DNA from 3 places in the Bradyrhizobium sp. B120 genome. Region 3 is predicted to be linked to each of the others. Evidence: predicted binding sites of a transcription regulator. Region 3 holds the regulator's gene; each other region holds the start of a gene.
What was found. Region 3 encodes LexA, which represses DNA repair genes until DNA is damaged. Its sites were predicted from a motif close to TGTTCNNNNTGTGTTCNG; they were not measured.
Positions count from the first base shown of each region.

Region 1: a site for LexA is predicted at 1,944-1,961, ahead of ACOIX3_RS06805 (ribonuclease T2 family protein). Genes of this name have one in related genera too.
Region 2: a site for LexA is predicted at 1,803-1,820, ahead of ruvC (crossover junction endodeoxyribonuclease RuvC). Genes of this name have one in related genera too.

Region 1 covers NZ_CP185242.1:1,423,532-1,426,760, forward strand. The annotation lists gene ACOIX3_RS06800 (23S rRNA (adenine(2030)-N(6))-methyltransferase RlmJ) at 193-1,053, opposite strand; gene ACOIX3_RS06805 (ribonuclease T2 family protein) at 1,214-1,837, opposite strand; gene ACOIX3_RS06810 (hypothetical protein) at 2,015-2,491, opposite strand; gene ACOIX3_RS06815 (hypothetical protein) at 2,658-2,957, shown strand; gene ACOIX3_RS06820 (DUF3617 domain-containing protein) at 3,001-3,229, shown strand, end outside.
Region 2 covers NZ_CP185242.1:1,087,277-1,090,505, forward strand. The annotation lists gene ACOIX3_RS05140 (methyl-accepting chemotaxis protein) at 1-649, opposite strand, end outside; gene ACOIX3_RS05145 (YebC/PmpR family DNA-binding transcriptional regulator) at 886-1,632, shown strand; gene ruvC (crossover junction endodeoxyribonuclease RuvC) at 1,846-2,373, shown strand; gene ruvA (Holliday junction branch migration protein RuvA) at 2,370-2,987, shown strand; gene ruvB (Holliday junction branch migration DNA helicase RuvB) at 3,181-3,229, shown strand, end outside.
Region 3 covers NZ_CP185242.1:4,685,122-4,688,350, reverse strand. The annotation lists gene ACOIX3_RS21425 (hypothetical protein) at 1-106, opposite strand, end outside; gene ACOIX3_RS21420 (hypothetical protein) at 252-680, opposite strand; gene lexA (transcriptional repressor LexA) at 937-1,641, opposite strand; gene glp (gephyrin-like molybdotransferase Glp) at 1,885-3,096, opposite strand; gene ACOIX3_RS21405 (HAD family hydrolase) at 3,116-3,229, opposite strand, start outside.

The sequences.
Region 1 (3,229 bases), 3.3 Mb from region 3:
TTGTCGGAAGCTTGGCCACCTGAACAGGCCGGCGTCACGCCACCGGTCTGCCTGGATTTTATTTCGGCCTTGTCACTCCGCCGCAACCATTCGCGGAAGCGGAACGTAAAGCCAGTCGTAACAGGATGAGCATAATACGGTTCCGCGCGCGTTGCCTATGCTCAAATAGAACTTTTCAGTGGGTGCTACCGATCAAGGTTTAGGCGTTTCGAGTCTGAAGCGTCCGGCGCCACCTTGACCAAGCGGTCTCTCGAGTTCGGGCAGGATGATCTTCAGCTCGCCCGCCAGCGTCCACGGCGGATTCACTATCAAAAGGCCGGTAGAAACGAGGCCTGCGCCGGTTTCTTGCGGCGCCACACTGAATTCCAAACGCAAGCATTTGCCCGCGGGCCGACTGCTTGCTGTTGCTGCAGCCACGCTGCGCGCGAGCTCGTCGGTAGCTCTCCGGGTTTTTACGGGGTACCACAAAAGATATGTGCCGGTCGGCCACTTCGCGAACGCTTCGGTGAAGGCACTGGCCAGCCGCTCGAACTCGTCCTTCGCTTCGAATGGCGGATCGATCAGCACAAGGCCGCGCCGTTCGTTCGGCGGCACGAATGCAGGCAGTGCCATCCAGCCGTCGAGATCGACGACGCGCGCCTGCGCATCGCGTCGCAATGCATCGATCAATTGCTTGCGCGCCACGGGCTCGATCTCACAGGCCGTCATACGGTCTTGCGGACGCAGCAGCGCCCGCGCGATCAACGGCGAGCCCGGATAGGCTTTCAGTTCGCCTCTCGGGTTGAATGCTCTGACGATGTCGAGATAGGGCGCGACCAGCGGCAATGCCTTGTCGGACAGCCGCGCCTGCATCAGTCGCGCGATGCCGGTCAGCCATTCGCCGCCGCGCTGCGCTTCACTCGACGTCAAATCATAGAGGCCGGCGCCGGCATGGGTGTCGATGACGCGGAACGGCGCCTGCTTCTCCTGCAGGTAGGTGAGCATGCGCACCAGCACGATGTGCTTGATGACGTCGGCAAAGCTGCCGGCATGAAAGGCGTGACGATAGTTCATGCGATGACGCTGCGCTCCAGAGGGTGCGCATGTTGTACTGCGTCATGCCCGGCCTGTCCCGGGCATCGATGCCTTATCTCGCTAGTTTCGTGATGGCGTCCATGGCCGGGACACTCGGCGCGACAACGCGCGTTTGCCCGGCTCTGACGCGGACGGGACTTCAGCCGCCGCGAACCGGCGGCATCAGCACCTGATCGCGGCGGCAGGCGCGGCGATCGATCTCCTCGCAGGAACGGAATTGCAGATCCTTGCTGAGGCAGATCCGCACCTCGCTGAGCCGCTTGCTGTCGCAGGTCACCGAGATCGCGGAGTTGCTGAGCCCCGGATTGGCCTTGATGAACGCCGTCTCCAGCTCGTCGGGCGCGATCGTCTTCGGCTCCGTCAATTGCAGGAATTCCTCGGGGATCTTCACCGCGGCGCGGGCCTTGCGGATGGCTTCGAAATAGGCCCGTTCGCCGAGGCCGGAGCAGGTGCCGTGCTTGTCCCACTCGTTGTAGATCAGCCCGGGCGCCGGCATCAGGTCGAGCATCGAGCTCATGATGTTGCGGGCGAGGCGGGGCGAGGGCCGCTGGCAGTATTCCGGAAAGCCCCGCTCATATTGCGGCCACAGCCCGTGCACCACGAACGAGTATGGCCGTCCGCCGCACTGCGCCTGCGTGCCGCGGCCGTTGTTGCCGCGCTCGCTCGCCGCCTCGCAGAACGAGGGCGACCATGACAGCGACAGCACATAGAAGTCGAACTCGCCGGGCGCATTCTGCCGGCGATCCTGGGCCGAGGCCCCCATCGCACCACACAGAACAAAGGCAATTGAAATCAGAAATCGGGAAATTGTGACCAACCGAGGCATCAAACGCTCCCCTCACGCGACCATTCAGAGCCTAGCAGGCCGCTGGAACATTTCAAGAACAAAAGCCGCCGTCTGGATGGCGGCGGCTTCCGTTTTGACCGAACTGGTCGGAGATCAGGGCCGGGCGGCCTTGCAGGACGGGTTGTATGCCCAGTTGCGATCCAGCCCGGCGACGCACCAGTCGACGCCCTGGTTGGTGCCGGCAAAGCCGCCGTCCTCGATGATCGAATAGTGCACCTTGCGCACCTTGCCGTCGCTCAACACCGCGTCTCCCGAGCAATAGCGGCGCGGAATGTTGTCGGACTGCCAGGGGCGGAACGCGGTTTCGTGGATCCGGCTGAAGCCGGTGATCACGAGCGGCGAATTCCAGAAGGTGGCTTCTTTCTCATGGAATTGATCGCTGATGGTCGCCAGGGCCTTCTCGCAGGGTGCCACATGGCCGTCATAGCGCGGGCCGGACAGCCAGAAATTTAATTCGAACGGATTGGCGGCCTGAGCCGTGCCCCCGAACGCCAGAAGGCCGACCACGAGCGCGGCGCCGAGGCCAAGCGTGTGGCTGAGTTTATTGGGGGAGTTGAACAGGTTGCGCATGGGAATCCACCCGATGATCAGATGTGGCGGACGGTGCCGTGAAGCCCCGGCAAGGTCAAGTGCAGCGCGGCAACACCTGCGGAGAAGTCCACCTCCAGCAGCCGGCTCGTTCTTTCCATGGTCGCCGGCGCACTCTATGTTGGTCGCAAGCGAAATGGAGTCTGCGATGCGAAGGAAATTGGCCGCGTGCCTGGTTGCCGTTTGCGGGATGCTGGCCGTTGGTCCGGCGCGAGCCGACTGGATGCAGCCGGTGCCGCCGTTCAAGGGCAATGATACCGGCGGTATCATCGCCTATACCCTGGCGGCCCAGACCGATGCGCGGCAGCTCGCCGTCGATCACTGCGCTTCCTACGGCAAGGTGGTCAAGTTCCTTGCGATGCAGCGCTACCCGGGTGGCTACATCTCGTTCGCCTGCCGTTGGGTGCCCTACGGTTCGGCCCAGAGGCCGGTGCGCACGCTCTACTGAGCGCACTCCAAATCCTTCGATCGTTCAGCCGGGAGCTCACCGCATGACCCGACAGCTTGCCTTGCTTGGTTCTGCTGTTTGCCTTGTCCTGTCCACCGGTGCCGCGAGCGCCGTCGATCTGCCGATCCGCAAGGCCGGTCTGTGGGAGATGAAAATGGTGCGTACCGGCGGGCCGATGCCGGAAATCACCATGCAGCACTGCACCGACGAGACCACCGACAAGGAGATGAGCGCGGCGGCCTCGCCGATGGCCAAGGAAGTCTGCTCCAAGC
Region 2 (3,229 bases), 3.6 Mb from region 3:
ATCCGGTGGCATCCTTCTGCAGTGCCTCGATCTTGCGCGTGATCTCTTCGGTTGCGCTCTGGGTCTGCACTGCGAGCGCCTTGACCTCGGTGGCGACCACCGCAAAGCCCTTGCCGGCCGCGCCGGCGCGCGCAGCTTCAATGGTCGAGTTGAGCGCGAGCAGCGTGGTCTGCCGCGCGATCTGCGCGATCAGATTGACGACATTGCCGATCGCCGCCGAGGATTCGCGCAAGCGATCGACATTGACCGTTGCCTCGCGCGCCGCTGCTGCGGCATCGTCGGCGAGCTGGCTCGCGCTGCGCACCTGGGCGCCGATGCCTTCGGCGGAGTGGGTGAAACGGTCGGCGGCTTCCGAGAACGTCGTCGCGGTGCTCTGCGCATCGCTGCTGCGGCCGGTCAGTGCGTCGGTGCGGGCGCGGATGGTCGCGAGCTTGGCGGCCGTCGCCTCGGCGCCGTCGGCCACCGAGCCTGCGGCACGCTCGAGCTGGCGGATCATCGCGCCGAGCTCCAGTTCCAGCAATTCCAGGATCTCCCTGGACGAATCCTTGGCCGAATCAGTCTCGGTCGAGGCTTCAGCCGCGGCGGCCACGCTTGGAACCTGCGGCGCAGCCGGCTCCGGCACTTGCTTTCGAAACAAACCGAACGCCATGGGGGCTCTGTGGGGCTGTTGGAAGTTGGCTTGGTAGTTGCCTTGGAAAGTTGCGGCAGGACGGGGTGATCCTCGCATCCGGGCATGAAGTCATGGTTAACAAGTGCCTCATATTCCGGCTTGCGGTAGTATTCCCGCGCCGGACGGCCCCTGCCGACCTTTGATTTTGACCGCCAGGGGCCTATAAGGCCGCGTTTTCCACCCCTGTTCAGATCCTACGCTCGAAGAGACGTCGCATGGCCGGCCATTCCCAATTCAAGAACATCATGCACCGCAAGGGCCGGCAGGATGCCCAGAAGTCGAAGCTTTTCGGCAAGCTGGCCCGCGAAATCACCGTGGCGGCCAAGCTCGGCACCCCGGACCCGGCGATGAATCCGCGGCTGCGCGCCGCCGTGGTCGCCGCCCGCGCCGAGAATATGCCGAAGGACAATATCGACCGTGCCATCAAGAAGGCGATCGGCGGTGAGGGCGAGAACTATGACGAGATCCGCTACGAGGGCTATGGCCCCGGCGGCGTCGCCGTGATCGTCGAGGCGCTGACCGACAACCGCAACCGCGCCGCCTCCGACATCCGCTCCTTCTTCACCAAGTCGGGCGGCAATCTCGGCGAAACCGGTTCGGTCGCCTTCATGTTCGACCGCACCGGCATCATCGAATACGACGCCAAGGTCGCCTCCGACGATGCCATGCTGGATGCCGCGATCGAGGCCGGCGCCGACGACGTGGTCTCGAGCGAAGCCGGTCACGAGGTCTACGCCTCGCAGGACACCTTCCGCGAAGTCGCAAAGGCGCTGGAGGCGAAGTTCGGCGAGCCGCGCAAGGCGGCGCTGACCTGGAAGCCGCAAAACACCGTCGCAGTCGACGACGAGACCGGCGAAAAGCTGCTGAAGCTGATGGACCTGCTCAACGAGCACGACGACGTGCAGAACGTGTACGCCAATTTCGAGGTATCCGACGCGCTGCTCGCGAAGATGGGCGGCTGACGCAGCTCTCGTGTCCCGGACGCGGCGCAGCGCGTAAGCGGTGCGCTGCAGAGCCGGGACCCATGTCTCTGCATGCGAAGAAGATAGATAGGCCCCGGTTCAGCGCCGCATCACTTCGTGCTGCGCCGCGCCCGGGGCACGAACGCCCGCTTTCCCGGGTATGATGGCGGCGTTTGTGTTTCGTTCTCGCAGGCTAGGCGGTATCACTACCCCATGACATCGCAGCCGATTCGCTCTCCCGTCCGCATCATCGGTATCGACCCGGGTCTCCGCCGCACCGGCTGGGGCGTGATCGAGACCGAAGGCAACCGTCTGGTCTATGTCGGCTGCGGTTCGGTCGAGCCGCCGGACGATCTGCCGCTGGCGAGCCGGCTGCTCGCAATCCATGAGGGGCTGGCCGCCGTGCTCGGCGACTACAGGCCGGCGGAGGCGGCGGTCGAGCAGACCTTCGTCAACAAGGACGGCGTTGCCACGCTGAAGCTCGGCCAGGCCCGCGGCGTCGCCATGCTGGCGCCCGCAATGTTCGGTATCTCGGTCGCCGAATACGCGCCGAACCAGGTCAAGAAGACCGTGGTCGGCGCCGGACATGCCGAGAAGAACCAGATCCAGGTGATGCTGAAGATCCTGCTGCCGAAAGCCGAGCCGCCGTCCGCCGACGCCGCCGACGCGCTCGCGATTGCGATCACCCACGCCCATCACCGTCAGAGCATCGCGCTGCGCCTCAGGGTGGCGAACCTATGATCGGCAAGCTCAAGGGCCTGATCGATTCCTACGGCGAGGATTACGTGATCCTCGACGTCGGCGGCGTCGGTTATCAGGTGCATTGCGCGAGCCGCACGTTGCAGGCGCTGCCACAGCCGGGCGGGGCGGCCGTGCTTTCGATCGAGACCTATGTCCGCGAGGACCAGATCAAGCTGTTCGGCTTCCGCTCAGATCTCGAGCGCGAATGGTTTCGTCTGTTGCAGACCGTGCAGGGTGTCGGCGCCAAGGTCGCGCTCGCGGTGCTCAGCACGTTGCCGCCGACCGATCTCGCCAACGCTATCGCGTTGCGCGACAAGGCGGCGGTGGCGCGGACGCCCGGTGTCGGGCCGAAGGTCGCCGAGCGCATCGTCAGCGAATTGAAGGACAAGGCGCCGGGCTTTGCCGATGTCGATCCCGCGGTGGTGCAATTGTCAGGCGCGATCGACAACAATCGCGCGCCACGCCCGGTCACCGACGCGATCTCAGCGTTGGTCAATCTCGGCTACGGCCAGCCGCAGGCCGCCGCCGCCATCGCCGCCGCCTCGCGCAGCGCCGGTGAGAAGGCCGAGACCGCGCAGCTGATCCGGCTGGGGCTTAAGGAATTGTCGAAGTGAACCTGCGCTCGATATCGTGCATCATTCGCGCTGGGCGCGTCACTGCGTTCCCTCCCCCCTTGTGGGGGAGGGTTAGGGAGGGGGGTGCCGCGGCGGCAGTCTTCGTGTGGGCCCCCTTCCCCAACCCCTCCCCACAAGGGGGAGGGGAGCCTAACCACCACCGACGCGGCTTGCGTTGTACTGGTCTGCGAACATGAACACGCCCTCGCGCATCGTTACGCCCGAACGCCGCTCCGACGATG
Region 3 (3,229 bases):
AGACCTTCAGGTCGTCAGCCGTCACCGTCAGCCAGCCGAACCGGAACATGTAGCGGCCCGGCTCCGTGACGCGTCCAGCCTTTTGCCATGTGACCTTGTCGACCACCACGCACGTCCTCCGTGCCCGATGATGCGCCAAGGCGCGTGTCGACGCAATTCTCCAGCTGCGCCCCGGAACCCGGCGTCCGGGGTCGCTCGAAATCGCTTAGGTCATCCGCCGCCGGACAGCTCATTCCGCGGCGACGATGCGTTCAACCCAAAAACAGCGACGCAAATGCGGAGGGCCGCCGCTCCACCACCTTCGGCTTCTGCTCGACCGGCGGATGCAGTGCCGGCAATTGCAGCACGCTGACGCGTTGTCCCTCGACCAGCTGGGTCACCAGCACATGGCTGCCGTCGGGGAATTCGACCGCGTCATGATGGCGATCGGGAACGTCGGGCTCGACTTCGTTGAACACGCCGACGCGGAAGTTCATCGTCTTGGTCCAGATCCAGCGGCTGTCGTAGCGAACGTTCTCGGCGAAAGCGAGCTCGGTGCCCGGCAGCATGCAGACCGCGACAGTGGGATCGGTCTCCGAAGCAAAGCCGCGGGTCGACGTGCCGCGGAAAGTCGTGGTGATCAGCGTCTCTCCAACAATGGCGGGGCGCGACGCCACGGCGTGCAGACTATAGTCACACATCGGATGGCTCCTCTAATCGAGGTAGCGACCCGTGCCTCTCCTTGAGGCATAGGGCCTCTACCAGAGTGGACGATAGCGAACGAGTGTCTCCTCGTTTCTGGGCGATTGTACGACTGGTCGCCCAACGCTCCCGATCACAAACACGCGACGCTGCGTGAGAGGTATCGGAGCGCATCGGGCAAACAGCACGTTGCGCTATCATTCAAGGAACGATCCGATGTGTTGCTCGTTCCCCGCCGCCGCAAGTATTTGAAATTCAGTATTTGCGATAGAGGCCGATCAGCTTGCCCTGGATGCGGACCCGGTTCGGCGGCAGGATGCGCACTTCATAGGCGGTATTGGCCGGCTCCAGCGCGATCGATGCGCCGCGGCGGCGGAAGCGCTTCAGGGTGGCTTCCTCCTCGTCGATCAGCGCCACCACGATGTCGCCGGTGTTGGCGACGTCGTTGCGCTGGATCAGCGCCATGTCGCCGTCGAGGATGCCGGCATCGACCATCGAGTCGCCGCGCACTTCCAGCGCATAGTGCTCGCCGGAGCCGAGCATGTCGGGCGGTACGCTGATGGTGTGGCTGCGGGTCTGCAGCGCCTCGATCGGCGTACCGGCGGCGATCCGGCCCATCACGGGGACCGCGACCGGACGGTTGCCGTCGTCCTCGGCGATCGGCGGCGAGCTGGTGCGCTTGCCGAGGGTGCCTTCGATGACGCTCGGCGTGAAGCCGCGGCGGCCGTTGCCGCCGCCAGCCGAGAGTTCGGGCAGCTTGATGACTTCGATGGCGCGGGCGCGGTTGGGCAGGCGGCGGATGAATCCGCGCTCTTCCAGCGCAGTGATCAGGCGGTGGATTCCGGACTTCGAGCGCAGGTCGAGCGCATCCTTCATCTCGTCGAACGAGGGCGGTACGCCGGCCTCTTTCAGACGTTCATTGATGAAACGCAGAAGTTCGTACTGTTTGCGCGTGAGCATCTCGAGTATTCCCCCGGTTGGTAGCGTCGTTCGATTCCGAGACTCTTCAGGTAGGCCTGCAGGCGGGGCCTGACCTCAGGAGCACGGTGCTCATCACAAGCGCTCCCTCGCGGCCTCCCATTTGTACACACCAGTACTCGAAACAAATCATGAACGGACACTATATGTTCGATATGTGTTCCGCAACCACTTAATTTCCGGTGAACGCATCCGGCGAGCGCTCAAGCGATGCGGTCTGCGCCGTCACTCGGGCAGTGTCAGGATCTCGCATTCGCTGCCTTTGACGGCGGCAGGCGCAAACGGCGGACGCACGAGAAGTGCCCGTGCCGCAGCGAGATTCCCGAGCAGCGACGAGTCCTGCTGTGTGACCGGCGTTGCGATCAGCGTGCCGTCCTCGCGCGCCTCGATGCGTGCGCGCAGATAGTCCTCGCGCTGGTCGTTGGCGGCGAGGTCGCGGCCGAGCAATGCGCTCTCGCGGCGATGACGAACAGCTTTTCGGCCGCTCAGTGCCCGAATCAACGGCACCAGAAACAGGAAGGCGCAGACATAGGAGGACACCGGATTGCCGGGCAGGCCGATCACCCGCATTGCGCCGAGCCGGCCATGCATCATCGGCTTGCCGGGTCGCATCGCAATCCGCCAGAACGCCATCTGAACGCCCTCGGCCTCCAGCGACTGCTTGACCAGGTCGTGGTCGCCGACCGAGGCGCCGCCGGTCGTGATCAGGATGTCGGCACCGGTCTCGCGCGCCCGGCGGATGCCGGCGGTGGTGGCTTCCACCGTGTCGGCGGCAACCCCGAGATCGACGGTCTCGGCGCCCTCGGCGCGCGCCAGTGCCCGCAGCGCGTAACCGTTGGAATAGACGATCTGGCCGGGCCCGGGCGTCGCGCCCGGCATCACCAGCTCGTCGCCGGTCGCCAGCACCGCGACCTTCGGACGACGGTGCACCGCGAGGTCCGGATAGTTCATGGCGGCCGCCAGTGACAGCGCGCGATCGGAGAGGCGGCTGCCGGCGGCGAGCAGCACGTCGCCTTCACGGAAGTCGACGCCGGCCGGGCGGATGTGCCGTCCGGCGGCAGCTGGCTCGGTGATCGTGATGTGGTCGCCGTCGACGGCGGTGTCTTCCTGGATGATGACGGCGTCGGCGCCATTAGGGATCACGCCGCCGGTGAAGATCCGCACCGCTTCGCCGGCGCCGACCGTGCGCTCGAACGGCCGGCCGGCGGCGACTTCGCCGATCACCTTGAGCCGGACCGTCAGATCACCGGCGTCGGCCGCGCGCACGGCATAGCCGTCCATCGCCGACATCGGCTGCGGCGGCTGGGTGCGCAGCGCGGCGAGGTCGCGCGCCAGGGTGCGGTGGTAGGCGGCATCGAGCGCCACCATCTCCTCCGGCAGCGGTTCGGCGCCGGCGAGGACGGCGGACAGGGCATCGGCAACCGGCATCAGGGCCACGCTCGGAGCTCCTTCAATCCTAATGTTCAATACCAAGTGCAGTCAGAGCCCGCGCCACGTCATCCGTCGATGTCACGTGGATGGCATGAAGGCCGCGCGCCCGCGCGCCCTCGATGTTGGCGGCCAGGTCGTC